3 regions of the Micromonospora sp. NPDC049171 genome follow, and region 1 is predicted to be linked to each of the others. Evidence: riboswitches for the same ligand, from Rfam matches in the RefSeq annotation. Region 1 holds a riboswitch; each other region holds the start of a gene.
What was found. Region 1 has a riboswitch for cobalamin ahead of AB0B14_RS07605 (ribonucleoside-diphosphate reductase subunit alpha). Riboswitches for the same ligand answer to the same signal wherever they lie in the genome.

Region 1 (4,736 bases):
TCGTGCAGACCGGGCGGGTGCTCGACGTCGTCCGGCGCGCCCGCGATGCCGGCATGTCGGTGGTGCTGGTGAGTCACAACATGCCGCAGGTGCTGGAGATCGCCGATCGGGTCGAGGTGCTGCGGCTCGGCCGTCGGGCGGCCCGGCTTCGTGCCGATGAGGTCACCACCGACGACCTGGTCGCGGCGATGACCGGCAGCACCGGCGCGGATCGGGACTAGGGAGTGTGTTTCGGAAGTGCTGGCTGGCCCAGCACTTCCGAAACACTCCGGGGCGGGTGCTCAGAACCGCGTCGGCTCGACGGTGGCGTCGGCGTCGTCGGGTTGCCCGTGCAGCGACTCCTCCACCCCGATCAGGTGGTTGGCCATGCGGATCCGCGCGCGTTCCGGGTCGCGTGCGACGAGGGCCTTGAGGATCGCGACGTGCTCGTCGTGGGTACGCCGGTCCGCGCCCTCCTCGTGCAGACTCCGCCAGAGCCGCCCGCGTAACGTGCGCCCGGCGAACGCCTCGATCAGGCCGACGAGCACCGGATTGTCGGCGTGCACCGCGATGATCCGGTGGAACGCGATGTCGATCTCCATGATCCGTTCGTGCTCCTGCGGAGACCGTCCGGCGATCCGGGCCGCCTCGTCGAGCAACTCCGCCGCCTGGGCGAGGGCCTCGTCGGTGATCCTGGTCGCCGCCAGGCGGGCGGCCTCGCACTCCAGCAGTCGTCGGACGATGTGGATGTGCCGGGTGTCGCCCTGGCCCTGGAAATCCACCACGAAGCCCATCGGGGCCAGCAGTTGCGGCGCGTCGAGGTTGGTGACGTAGGTGCCGTCACCCTGGCGGATGTTGACGATGCCGAGGATCGACAGGGCCGACATCCCCTCGCGTAGCGAGCCCCGCGAGACGCCGAGCGACTCGGCGAGATCCTTCTCGATGGGCAGACGGTCCCCGGGCTTGAAACGCCCTTCGAGGATCATCCGCTTGATGCCGTTCACCACCTCGTCGGTGCGCGACATGACACCCCCTAGCGGCCGGCGGGGGTGGCCGCCCCACCCGCGATCACGTACGGCTTCGGAGATGACACGGTAGTCGGGTCTGTCGCCGTCCAGTAGGTGCCGTCCGGGAACCGGTAGCGCTCGACCGACTCGGGGCGCATCCGGGTGGAGTAGCCGGGCTGGTGGGGCAGGACGTACCCGCTGCCCGTGCCGGTGTCCCGGATGACGCACGGGTCGGTGAAGTGCTCGTGCAGGTGGTCGACGAACTCGGTGACACGGTTGGTGAGGTCGCCCGAGATCGCGACGTAGTCGAGCACCGACACGTGCTGGACCATCTCGCACAGGCCGACACCGCCGGCGTGGGGGCACACGGGGATGTCGAACTTCGCGGCGAGCAGCAGCACGGCGACGATCTCGTTGATGCTGGCCAACCTGCCGGTGTCCAGTTGGCAGAAGTCGATGGCCCCGGCCTGGAACAGCTGCTTGAACATCACCCGGTTGTGGCAGTGTTCGCCGGTGGCGACGCCGATGGGCGCGACCGCGCGACGGATGGCGGCGTGGCCCAGGATGTCGTCGGGGCTGGTCGGCTCCTCGATCCACAGTGGCTCGAACCGCGCCAGGGCCGTGACCCACTCGATGGCCTGACCGACGTCCCACACCTGGTTGGCGTCGATCATCAGATTGCGGTCCGGGCCGAGGATCTCCCGGGCGATGCCGCAGCGGCGGATGTCGTCGTCGAGGTTGGCGCCCACCTTGAGCTTGACGTAGCCGTAGCCGGTGTCGACCGCCTCCTGGCACAGCCGGCGCAGCTTGTCGTCGCCGTAGCCGAGCCAGCCGGCCGAGGTGGTGTAGGCGGGGTAGCCGGTCCGGTCGAGCTCGGCGAGACGGGCGGCCTTGGTGCTCTCCTTGGCGCGCAGGATGGCCAGTGCCTCGTCCCGGGTCAGCGCGTCGGACAGGTAGCGCAGGTCCGCGATGTCGACGAGCTGCTCGGGGGACATGTCGACGAGCAGCCGCCACAGCGGCTTGTCGGCGACCCGGGCGACCAGGTCCCACGACGCGTTCAGCACGGCGGCCAGCGACAGGTGGACGACGCCCTTCTCCGGGCCGAGCCACCGCAGTTGGGAGTCGGAGGTGAGCAGGCGGTAGACCGCGCCCATGTCCGCCGCCATCGTCGCGACGTCCACGCCGACGAGGCGCTGTGCCTGATGGACCGCCGCCGCGACGACGATGTCGTTGCCGCGACCGATGGTGAAGGTCAGACCGTGGCCCGCGAGTGGCGCGCCCGTGCTGTCGACGCCGTCGGTGTGCAGGACGACGTAGGCCGCCGAGTAGTCGCCGTCCTTGTTCATGGCGTCGGAGCCGTCAGCGGTCAGGGAGGTGGGGAAGCGGACGTCCTCGATGGTGACGGCAGTGATCTGCGGCATGCGCTCCTCGCCCGGCTAGGCTAAAGATCAGATGATCTCTGCGAGTATACGGAGGGCTAATCCGGCACGTCAACGACGTCGATCACCTGTGAATCCAAGACATCCAATGTTTCGGTCCCGATGCGAATGCGTCAGCGCGCTGTCCTCCCGGTCGCCGCATCCGGCCCACGGGCCTCGGCAGCGGCTGCGGCGAGATTCGTGGCGCTGGTAGACACTCTGCGGCGCGACGGCACGTCGTCGTTCACGGACTGTTGATGTGCGCCCGGCGGGATTGGGATATTGCTGCGAGAAGTGGATAGTGCGCGCGGAAGATTGGATGTCCACTTCAGATTCTGACATTGATGGCCGGAAATAAATAGGGATCCTTACGTCTGGAGACTTAATACATCACACCTTTCCGCATGACGGCACCTGCTCGATGTCACGTCCGCGCGGGCGTGGGCTGCCGCCCGCCGGCCTGGTTCGGCGCGGGTCCGGGCGAGCCGGTGACGACCATCACCAGTCACGGCGCCGACACGCCCGGGACCGACATGTGGGGTGTGACAACCGCAGCGTCCCTATATATGGTGTCGAGCGCAGCTGGTTCGGCCGTTCATCCCGAGCGGTCGAGGCAAGAGGGAACCCGGTGGAAATCCGGGACTGTCCCGCAGCGGTGAGTGGGAACGACAGCCGTCATGAGCACTGGGCCACCAATCGGTCTGGGAAGCGACGGCCAGTAGGAGACCGGCGACCCGGTCGTGCCCGCGAGTCCGAAGACCTGCCAGCGCGCCGTGCACCCGCACCCGGGTGGGCGGCGGTCCGAGGCCGCGTGGGACGGCCGACGCCACCTGACCCGCGCCTGCCCGGCGTGGCGTCCGCCGGTGTCTGTCTCCACGCGTCCGAAGGCCATCAGGTCTCGAACTCGCGAGGAGTGAGTGGTGACAGTCACCGAGGTAGTCCCGGCAAGCGGCGACGCGGTCCTGCGGCGGACGCCGATGCAGGTCCGCAAGCGCAACGGCACCACCGAGTCCGTGGACGTCAACAAGATCGTCCGGGCGGTCGAGCGGTGGGCCGACGACCTGACCGACGTCGACCCGATGCGCGTCGCCACCCGCACGATCAGCGGGCTGTACGACGGCGCGACGACTGCCGAGCTGGACCGGCTGTCCATCCAGACCGCCGCCGAGATGATCGGTGAGGAGCCGCAGTACTCCCGCCTCGCGGCCCGGCTGCTGGCCGGCTACGTCGACAAGGAGGTGCGTCGGCAGGGCGTCACCTCGTTCAGCGCGGCGATCCGGGTCGGTCACGCCGAGGGCCTGATCGGGAACGACACCGCCGCGTTCGTCGCCGCGCACGCCGCGATGCTCGACGACGCCATCGACACCGACGGCGACCGGAGGTTCGAGTACTTCGGCCTGCGCACGGTGTACGACAGGTACCTGCTGCGCCACCCCACCAGCCGGCTGGTGCTGGAAACCCCGCAGTACTGGCTGCTGCGGGTGGCCTGCGGGCTGTCCCAGACGCCGGACGAGGCGGTCGGCTTCTACCGGCTGATGTCCAGCCTGGCCTATCTGCCCAGCTCACCGACGTTGTTCAACTCCGGCACCCGGCACACCCAGATGTCCTCCTGCTATCTGGTCGACTCTCCGCGCGACGAGTTGGACTCGATCTACCAGCGGTACGCCCAGGTCGCCAACCTGTCCAAGTTCGCCGGCGGCATCGGCATCGCGTACTCCCGGGTGCGGTCCCGGGGCGCGCTGATCCGCGGCACCAACGGGCAGTCCAACGGCATCGTGCCGTGGCTGCGCACGCTGGACGCGAGCGTCGCCGCGGTCAACCAGGGTGGCCGGCGCAAGGGCGCGGCCTGCGTCTACCTGGAGCCGTGGCACCCGGACGTCGAGGAGTTCCTGCAACTGCGGGACAACACCGGCGAGGACGCCCGCCGCACCCACAACCTGAACCTGGCCAACTGGGTCCCGGACGAGTTCATGCGCCGGGTCGAGGCCGACGAGATGTGGTCGCTGTTCGACCCGCACGAGGTGCCCGAGCTGCCCGACCTGTGGGGGGAACGGTTCGACGCCGCCTACCGGCAGGCCGAGGCGCAGGGTCGCCACGTGCGGCAGGTCCCGGCGCGGGAGCTGTACGGCAAGATGATGCGCACCCTCGCCCAGACCGGCAACGGGTGGATGACCTTCAAGGACGCCGCGAACCGGCTGTGCAACCAGACCGCCGAGGACGGCAACGTGGTGCACCTGTCCAACCTGTGCACCGAGATCATCGAGGTGTCCAGTGACGCCGAGACCGCCGTGTGCAACCTCGGCTCGGTGAACCTCGCCGCGCACCTCACCGA
Region 2 (4,736 bases), on a different contig from region 1:
CCTCCGCCGCGAGGGCGCGGTGCTGCGGGCGATGACGGCGACGATGAGCCTGCGCGGGCCGGACGCCGAGGGCGTGTGGCTCGCCGAGCATGTCGGCCTCGGGCACCGCCGGCTCGCCGTCATCGACCTGTCGACCGGGGCGCAGCCGATGACCGTCGAGCACGACGGCGCCGCCATCGCCGTGATCACCTACAGCGGCGAGGTCTACAACTATCGCGAGTTGCGCACCCAGTTGCGCGGGCTGGGCCACGAGTTCCGCACCGAGAGCGACACCGAGGTGGTCCTGCACGCCTACCTGGAATGGGGCGAAAATTTCGCCGAGCACCTCAACGGCATGTACGCCTTCGGCCTCTGGGACCCGCGCGAGCAGGCGCTGCTGCTGGTCCGTGACCGCATGGGCATCAAGCCGCTCTATTACCGGCCGATGCCGGACGGCGTGGTCTTCGCCTCCGAGCCCAAGGGCGTGCTCGCCCACCCGCAGGTGCCGGCCGTCGTCGACACCGACGGGCTGCGCGAGCTGCTCGCCTTCACCAAGACGCCCGGACACGGCATCTACCGGGACCTGCGCGAAGTGCGCCCCGGCGAGATCGTCCGGGTGGACCGGTCCGGGCTGCGCGCCCGCCGCTACTGGTCCCTCACCCCCCGGGAGCACACCGACGATCGGGACACCACCGTACGGACCGTGCGCGAACTGCTCGACGACATCGTTCAGCGGCAGCTCATCGCCGACGTGCCGCTCGGCGTGCTGCTCTCCGGTGGCCTCGACTCGTCGGCGATCACCGCACTGGCCGCCCGCGCCCTCGCGGCGCAGGGTGCCGGCCCGGTGCGCTCGTTCGCGGTCGACTTCGCCGGGCAGACCGAGCACTTCCAGCAAACCGGGATGCACCTGACGCCCGACGCGCCGTTCGTGCACGAGGTCGCGCAGCACGTCGGCTCCGACCACACCGACATCGTGCTGGACTCGCCCGCCCTCATGGACCCTCTCTACCGCACCGGCGTGCTCAACGCGGCCGACGTGCCCCCCGCGCTCGGCGACATGTACACCTCGCTCTACCTGCTCTTCCGCGCCGTCCGGGAGCGGTCGACAGTGGCGTTGTCCGGCGAGTCCGCGGACGAGGTCTTCGGCGGTTACGCCTGGTTCCACGATCCGGCCGTGATCCGTGCGGACACGTTCCCCTGGATGGCCGCGGTCCGTGGCGCCCCGGGTGACCCTCAACCGCCGAGCCTGTTCGCGCCCGATCTGAAGCTCGACCTGCCGGGCTACCAGGACGCGGCGTACCGGCAGGCGCTGACCGAGGTCGACCACCTGCCCGGCGAGGCGCCGGAGGAGTACCGGATGCGCGAGATGTTCTACCTCAACCTCACCCGGTTCCTGCAGGTGCTCCTCGACCGCAAGGACCGGATGAGCATGGCCCACGGCCTCGAGGTGCGGGTGCCGTTCTGCGACCACCGGCTCGTCGAGTACGTCTACAACGTCCCGTGGAGCCTCAAGGCCTTCGACGGGCGGGAGAAGAGCCTGCTCCGCGCCGCCACCGCCGACGTGCTGCCCGCCTCGGTGGTGGCCCGGCGCAAGAGCCCCTACCCGACCACTCAGGACCCGGCCTACGAGCGCATGCTGGCCGACCGGACCAGGGCTGTGCTGACCGACCCCGGCGCGCCGGTGCGGGCACTGCTCGACGACAACCGCGCCCGCGCACTCGCCGGTGCCAAGCTCGAGGGCGGCGCCCTGGCGGCGGCCCGGCGCAGTGTGGAGATGCTGCTGGGGCTCAACGAGTGGTTGAGTCGCTATCCGGTACGTCTGGAGCTGAACTGACCGGCGCTCCCCCACTCTGCTAGCCCGAATGGAGATGATCATGCGGGTGGTGGTGATCCGCAGCTGGACGCGCCTGCGACCCGGTTGCCGGAGACCGGCCCTCAAACTGACCGACGGGGAAGAACTGGCTTGACCCAGACGGATATATCGGTGCTGGGGGAAAGCTCGTGGGCGAGGCCCTGCGGCGTGATCGCGACACACCATGAGCTCAACCAGGGTCCAACAGTTCAGCGGCAGTCGCGCGGATCGCGCCGTGAGTACGGCCGGAGTCGCGGTGCCGAGGCTCCAGCGAGGTGCTGGAGCCTCGGCGTCCTTCGCCTTGCTCGACGTAGCGGGGGACGCTACAGCGGCCGTGTTCGGCCGCTGGGGCGATCTCGGTCGATCAGGCCTGCAGGCGTACTCGGCGGCGTCGTGCGACAAGCACCAGCGCGATGCCGACCGCGACGGCGACCGCAGCAGCGCCGACGAACAGCATGGTGTTGTCGCCGGTGACCGGCAGGCCCGGGCCGGTGCTCGACGACGCCGACGGTGACGGCGTCATCGAAGTCGGCGTCGTCGTCGAAGTCGGCGTCGAGGTCGGCGTCATCGTCGAGGTCGGCGTCGCCGTCGAAGTGGGCGTCGGCGTCGGCGTCGTCGTCGTCGAAGTCGGCGTCGGCGTCGCGCTCGGCGAGCTCACGGCGACCTTCTTCGCCGCCACGAAGACGCGCGGCTCGTCGCTGTCGTCGGCCCTGACCTGCGCCAGAGTGTGGTCGTCCGCGCCGTTCTCGCCGGCCAGGATCTTCCAGCCCGCCGGGGCGGTGAAGGTCAGCAGGACGTCGCCGGCGGGGAGGCGGGCGAAACGGAACAGGCCCTTGGCGTCTGTGCTGGCCTCGGCGTACGTCGTCTTGCCGTCGGCACTGGTGGCGACGACCTTGACACCCGGGACGCCAGGCGTCCGGGGCGTCCACTCGGCGTCATAGGACTCACCCTGGAAGACGTAGCCGCCGAGATCGTCGAAGACGCCCGCCACCAGCAGCCGCACGCTGGTGATGTTGTCGGCGTCGTTGGCCTCGCCGTTGTCGGCGGCAAGCGAGAAGGCAACGAACCCGTAGCCGGACTGCCACGCCACATGGTTGGTCTTGCCGGTGATCTGAACGGTCTTGGTGGCGCCGGCGGCGAGGTCGAAGCCGGTCGACAGCTCACCGTAGGCGACACCGTCGACGCCCTCGCTGTCGCCGCCGGTGTAGTGCACGTGCCTGGCGTCGACAGAGCTCTTGTTCTTCACCGTGACCGTGATGGTGAAGGTCTCGCCCTCGGCGTAGTTGGCCTTGTCGGCGGCGGAGGTCACCGCGATATCCGGCTTGGGCTCGGCGGCCAGGGCGGCCGCTGCCGGAAGAACGGCCACGAGCACGCCCACGAGGGCGGCGGCGGCAAGTTTGCGCATGGAGGTCTCCGTAATGGGGGCGGGAATCAGCGCGATGCTAACGGCTGGGCGAGTCGCTCCGCTGTCCCAGGACCGCCGGAACACCTTTGGCGAGACAGGCCCCGGGCTCGTCGGGGGCCGCTATGGTGCACGGTGGCACAAACGTTGCGAGGTGCCCCGCGCCAGTGGGGAGAATCGGGAAGCCGGTGTGAGTCCGGCACGGGCCCGCCGCGGTGACCGGGGAGCTGCCACCCACGCGTACCAGACGCAGCCACTGACCCTGCGGGGTTGGGAAGGCGGGTGACCAGCGTAGATCCGGGAGTCCGAAGACCGGCCTCGCGTCATCGACCCCGTCAGGGGCACGAGCGCAGCGGGAGCCTGCCATGAACACCGGACTCTACGAGACCATCCACCGCCGCCGGGACGTACGTGCCCAGTTCACCGGGGCGCCGATCCCGGACGAGACGTTGAACCGGATCCTCACGGCGGCGCACGCCGCACCGAGCGTCGGCCTCTCCCAGCCCTGGGACTTCATCCTGGTCCGCGATCCCGAGCTGCGGCAGGAGTTCCACCAGCACGTACAGCGGGAACGGGACACCTTCGCGGCCACTCTCGACGGTGCGGCGAAGGAACGCTTCACCCGGATCAAGATCGATGGTGTACGCGAGTCGACGTTGTCGGTCGTGGTCACATACGACCCGCAGCGGGGTGGACCGGCGGTGCTCGGCCGTCACGCGATCGCCGACGCCGGCCTCTACTCGGTCTGTCTGGCAATCCAGAACCTGTGGCTGGCCGCGACCGCCGAGCAACTCGGGGTTGGTTGGGTCTCGTTCTACCGGGAGCCGTTCCTGCGCGACCTGCTCGGCATCCCGGCCACCGTCCGCCCGGTGGCGTGGCTCTGCCTCGGCCCGGTCACCCATCTGGAGCAGACGCCGGACCTGGAGCGGCACGGCTGGCGCCAGCGACGCCCGGTGTCGTCGGTGATTCACCACAATCGCTGGACGATGGAGTGACCGAGTTCTGCCGACGCCGATCCAGGGGCCCCCGCTGGCCGAACAGCCGTTCGTGCCCAGGAAGCCTCCGGAGCGAGCAACGGTCGACGGCCTGGTCGGTGAGCCCGTCCGCGGGGCGGCGGGTCAGGAAATGCCAGCACTGCTACGGCCAGGGCCAGCACGGCGACGGCGGCGCGCTTCAACTGTGGGTCTGACGGAAGAACCGGCCGCCGCAGTGCCGGCGGATCCGAATGCCTCACTTTGCACTGACGGAGATGAAATCAGGGTCGACTGCCGTCTTATCCGGACCTTCGCCGCCATCGATCCCTACGGCACCCCTTACCCACTGCGATCAGCACGATCGCCGCGAAAATGCCGCAATGACGACGAAGTACATAGCAGCGGGTAATCAGATCAATACAACGAGGCTAGACATCTATAGATCATCATGAGAGGCTGTTGCAATGCGGGGGGAGTTCGGGGATCGCCGAATTGGTAACCATTTGTGACGAAGCCGCTCCCACCCGTC
Region 3 (4,736 bases), on a different contig from region 1:
CCAGCCCGCCGACGAGCAGCGCCAGGTGGGTGTTGCTCAGCCGGGACCCGGGCGTCGCGGCGGCGAGGTCGGTGTCGGGCCGTGGTCCGGAATCGACCGCCGGCTCGTCGTCCGTGCTGGCGAGGGGCTTCTCCACCTGATCGGTCGGCGTCGGCTCGACGGTGACGCCCGTGCGGGCCGTGACGACCGTGTCACCCTTGCGCGCCGCCGGCACGGTGGCGGGCCGCCGCCTGTCGCTAGCGGTACGCGCGACGACGCCGGCCGCCGCGCCGACCTCGCCGGCCGTGCCCCCGCTGGTCCTGCCGCCGCCGGCCTGGGCCCCGACGGTCTTGCCAGCGCCGGTCTTGCCAGCGCCGGTCTTGCCTCCGCCGGTCCGGTCCCCGGCGGCCTTACCCCCGACGGTCTTGCCGCCGGTGGTCTTACCAGCGCCGGCCCGGTTCGGAGCACGGGTGCCACCGCCGCGTCGACCGGAGGTCGCCGCCGAGGTACGGCCCCGGCCGGTGGGTGTGCCGGCGGAAGCCGATCGGCGACGCCAGACGACGAACCCGGCCACCGCCCCGACTGCCGCGACCAACGCCAACCCGGTCCAGGCCAGTGCGCCGGGACCGCTCTTGTCGGTCGACCCGGTCTCCGGAGCCGCCGCAGCCGGCGGGGTCGACGGATCGTCCGCCGTGGTCGGCACCGCAGACGCCTGCCCGGACGTGTTGTGCTGCTCGGCCGCGGCCACCAGCGCCGGGTCCGGCTGGGTCGACGGCGGGCTCCACCCCTTCGGCGCTGCCGTCACCCGCCCCTCGTAACGGAAGGTCAGGGTGCCCCGCACGGCGTCGCCGTCCGAGGCGACCGACAGGTAGCTCACCGAATACTGGCCCTTGGCGGGCAGGTGGGCGACGGCCACCACCGCGGGGAACCCCGTCGTGTACTCCCGAGGCTCGAACTTCCCGTTGACCAGGAAGTACTCCCGTACCGGCTTCTCCAGCGGCTGCGGCTCCCCCGGCGACCAGCCGTTGTCGACACGGGTGCCGCCCGGGGCGGTGATCGTGAAGAACGCGTTGGCGGCGGCCTTCTCGGTGAAGAGGAGCCGCACCGACGTCAACGGCTCGCGCACGGTGGCGCCGCTCGCCGGTGTGGACGTGGCGAGGGTCCCGTGCGCCGCGGCGGGTTGGGTGGACGCGAGGAGGGCGACCGCCGAGGCGAGGAGGAACGCGAGGAGGCCCGAGACCACCCGCCCGCAAGTCTGGGGGAGACGACGCATCTGGATATCCTCACCCGCGCGAGACTTTTTTCAAGAGGTGACGATCTTCTTCCTCGAACGACAAAAGTCGACGATGCGGTCATCCGCCGCCGCGGCCGGACGCCCCGGGTGGACAGATCCCCAGGCCAGCTATGCTCCCCGCGGCGCTGGTTCGCCCCGTCGTGACCGGCTGGGCGTCGTAAGAGGGAACCCGGTGGAAATCCGGGGCTGCCCCGCAGCGGTGAGTGGGAACGACCGCCGTCATCAGCACTGGGCCAGTGGCCCGGGAAGCGACGGCCAGTAGGGGACCGGCACGACCGGTCGGGCCCGCGAGTCCGAAGACCTGCCGGCGCCGCGTACACAACCGTGTGCGCTGCCGTCGGCCTCGCGGGTGGGCTGAGCGGGTGACCGGCCGTGCGTGTGGTGCGCGGCCAGATCCTCGTCAGCGTGTCCGCGAACCGGCGGTGTGGGTTCCGAGGGACGGACTACCGCTGTGCACGACACCGCCACCATCGCCGGCCGAGCGCCGTCGGCGTCGCACCTGACCCTGTCGCAGATCATGGACCAGCACCACACCAACCTGATGGGTACGGTGCACGGCGGCCGGATCCTCAACCTCATCGACTCCGTCGCCGGTGTGGTCGCCGCCCGGCACTCCGACGGGCCGGCGGTGACCGCCGCCATCGACGAGACGGCGTTCCTACGCGCGGTGCGGGTCGGCGACGTCGTACACGTCGACGCCCGGATCACCTGGGCCGGCCGCAGCTCGATGGAGGTGGCCGTCAAGGTCACCGCCGACCGGTGGGACCGGGCGGTGCCACCCACCGACGTGGCCACCGCCCACCTGGTCATGGTCGCCATCGACGACGACGGCCAGCCTCGTACCGTGCCGCCGCTGCTACCGGAGACCGACGGGGACCGGCGACGCTACCGGGAGGCGGAGATCCGCCGGAAGCACCGGCTGGCGCTGCGACGCGCGTTGCTCGACGGTGCCGAAGAGGACTGACCCGCGCCCGGCCCGCCCGTGGCGGCGCTGGCGTGGTCCGAGGAACCCGCCCCGCCGCCGGTCCGGTCGGATAACGTCCACGTGAAGACTCGATCACGGAGAGTGTGGATGGTTATGCGCGCTGCGGTGCTGCGGGAGTTCGACGTTCCACTGACGATCGAGGAGATCGATCAACCCACCCCCGGGCGCGGGCAGGTGCTGGTGCGGATCGTCGCCAGCGGCGTCAACCCGCTCGACACGAAGATCCAGGCAGGAAAGGCCGCGCACGCGCGTGTCCAGCCTCCTGCGGTGCTCGGCCTGGACCTCGCCGGCGTCGTCGCGGCAATCGGCACGGAGGTGACCGGCTTCGCGCCCGGAGACGAGGTGTACGGGCTGTGCGGGGGCGTGGGCGACCTGCAGGGTTCGCTGGCCGAGTACGCGGCCGTGGACGTGCGGCTGCTGGCCCGCAAGCCGGACACCCTCTCGATGCGGGAGGCCGCCGCGTTGCCCCTGGCCGCGATCACCTCCTGGGAGGGGCTCGTCGACCGGGCCGGGGTCCGCGCCGGGCAGAAGGTGCTGGTGCACGGCGGTGCCGGCGGTGTCGGCTACGTGGGCGTGCAGCTCGCCCAGGCGCGCGGCGCCGAGGCGTACGCCACGGGCGGGCCGGCGAGCATGCGGGTCATCGAGAGCCTGGGCGCCGTGCCGATCGACTACACCACAAGCAACGTCGAGGAGTACGTGCAGAGATACACCGACGGCGAGGGGTTCGACATCATCGTCGACAACGTCGGTGGCCCGACGCTCGACGCGTCGTTCGCGGCGGTGCGCACCTATCACGGGCATGTCGTCAGCGCGCTGGGCTGGGGCTCACACTCGCTCGCCCCGCTGTCGTTCCGAGGCGCGACCTACTCCGGGGTGTTCACCCTGCTGCCGATGCTGACCGGGCGGGGCCGCGAACGCCACGGCGACATCCTGCGCGAGATCGCGACGTTGGCCGATGCCGGAGCGCTGCGCCCGCGACTGGACCCACGCACGTTCACCCTCGACACGGTCGTGGACGCCCACCGGCTGGTCGCCAGCGGCACCGCCGAAGGCAAGGTCATCGTGGCCGTCGCTGATTGAGTAGAGCCCTTCGTTCACCGCGGAGTGCTCAGCGGTTCTGCGCAGCGGTCGACAACGCTCTATGTTGCCTGGCAGGGAGGTGTGCGCAGGTCAAGGCGGTAAGGAGCCGTTGGCTGGCCCGGCCTTGCAACTGGGAGCAGATTGGGTGCAGGTTGGCGAAGCGGTCTCCGCGCCCGAGGTGCTCACCGACGCCGGACAGAGACGATGGCTCTGACCTGCGGTGATGCGGTCAAACGGTGCGGTGTGACCTCCCAGTAGATGTCGAAGTGGTCAGGCGTTGCTGCTCCCGGGATGGCTGGTGCCGGCCGACCTCTCGGTTCGCCTAAGGCCACGCCTATAGGTCTGCGTCAGATCGATGTGGAGCGTTGCGGGTGAGCTTGGTGGAGTCCGTTGCAGTTCCGTCATTCGAGACTCCGATCCCACGGGCAACGCCCTGACCAGGCGCTTCGGGGTGAAGACCTCTTCGGCGGACCCGAAGTGGCCTACCAGGTAGTGCAGGGGTTTTGGGTCGCTGGTGGTCTTTAGCAGTCCACTCTTCTGCCTGCTCGGCGCTGTGGCCGCTACCGATCAGCCATGGGTGGGCTGTCCGTTGTCCTGCCGGCGGCAGGACTGCCGTGCGTGCCTTGACAGGAAGGCGGAGCAGCAGGACAGTCGACATTCTCATAGACGTCCAGCTATTTACGGCGAGGTGTGCCATGCGGAGGTCGCTGACTGCTGTGGCCGCCATCGCTGTTGCCATGGTCGCGATGATGGCCGCGATCTCGCACGCCAGTGCGGCGAACGCGGCGGCCGGGTGCCGGGTGAACTACGTCGTCACCAGCCAGTGGACCGGTGGCTTCCACGCCGACATCGCGGTCACCAACTTGGGTGACCTGGTCAACGGGTGGACGCTGCGGTTCGCGTTCCCTGCAGTCGACCAGCGGCTCACGCAAACCTGGAGCGCCACCTGGGCCCAGGCGGGCCAGCAGGTCAGCGCGACCAATCTGGGCTGGAACGCGACCCTGGGCACCAATGGCTCCGCGAACATCGGTTTCGTTGGCGCCTGGTCGGGCAGCAACCCCATACCGGCGTCGTTCACGCTCAACGGCGTCACGTGCACCGGCGGCGTCCTGCCCAGCGTGACGCCGACCCGGACGACCACACCGCCGGTCGCTGACTACCCGGCGATTGTCACCTGGCTCAGCCCGACCGCCGGCGCGGTGTACACCACGCCGGGAACCGTGCCGCTGGCGGCGACCGCGACCGTGGGAGGCGGCCACAGCATCACCTCGGTGTCGTTCCGGGTGGACGGCGTCACGGTGGCCCGGGGGGTGAGGACGACCGGTGACCGGTACGAGGCGCTGTGGACACCACCGATCGGGGAGCCCGGCACCAGCACCACCTTCGTGCTGTACGTCT

Region 2: linked by a shared signal. The riboswitch ahead of bluB (5,6-dimethylbenzimidazole synthase) and the one ahead of AB0B14_RS07605 (ribonucleoside-diphosphate reductase subunit alpha) in region 1 are both predicted to bind cobalamin.
Region 3: linked by a shared signal. The riboswitch ahead of AB0B14_RS00635 (acyl-CoA thioesterase) and the one ahead of AB0B14_RS07605 (ribonucleoside-diphosphate reductase subunit alpha) in region 1 are both predicted to bind cobalamin.

The regions. Positions count from the first base shown of each region.
Region 1 covers NZ_JBEZDJ010000004.1:260,489-265,224, reverse strand. Annotated here, with positions in the region: gene AB0B14_RS07620 (ATP-binding cassette domain-containing protein) at 1-221, shown strand, start outside; gene AB0B14_RS07615 (FadR/GntR family transcriptional regulator) at 282-1,004, opposite strand; gene AB0B14_RS07610 (enolase C-terminal domain-like protein) at 1,013-2,407, opposite strand; cobalamin riboswitch at 2,971-3,187, shown strand; gene AB0B14_RS07605 (ribonucleoside-diphosphate reductase subunit alpha) at 3,382-4,736, shown strand, end outside.
Region 2 covers NZ_JBEZDJ010000007.1:114,724-119,459, forward strand. Annotated here, with positions in the region: gene asnB (asparagine synthase (glutamine-hydrolyzing)) at 1-1,813, shown strand, start outside; gene AB0B14_RS11355 (SdrD B-like domain-containing protein) at 2,196-3,236, opposite strand; cobalamin riboswitch at 3,369-3,569, shown strand; gene bluB (5,6-dimethylbenzimidazole synthase) at 3,599-4,228, shown strand.
Region 3 covers NZ_JBEZDJ010000001.1:177,663-182,398, forward strand. Annotated here, with positions in the region: gene AB0B14_RS00630 (copper resistance protein CopC) at 1-1,252, opposite strand, end outside; cobalamin riboswitch at 1,383-1,597, shown strand; gene AB0B14_RS00635 (acyl-CoA thioesterase) at 1,725-2,237, shown strand; gene AB0B14_RS00640 (zinc-dependent alcohol dehydrogenase family protein) at 2,346-3,338, shown strand; gene AB0B14_RS00645 (cellulose binding domain-containing protein) at 4,034-4,736, shown strand, end outside.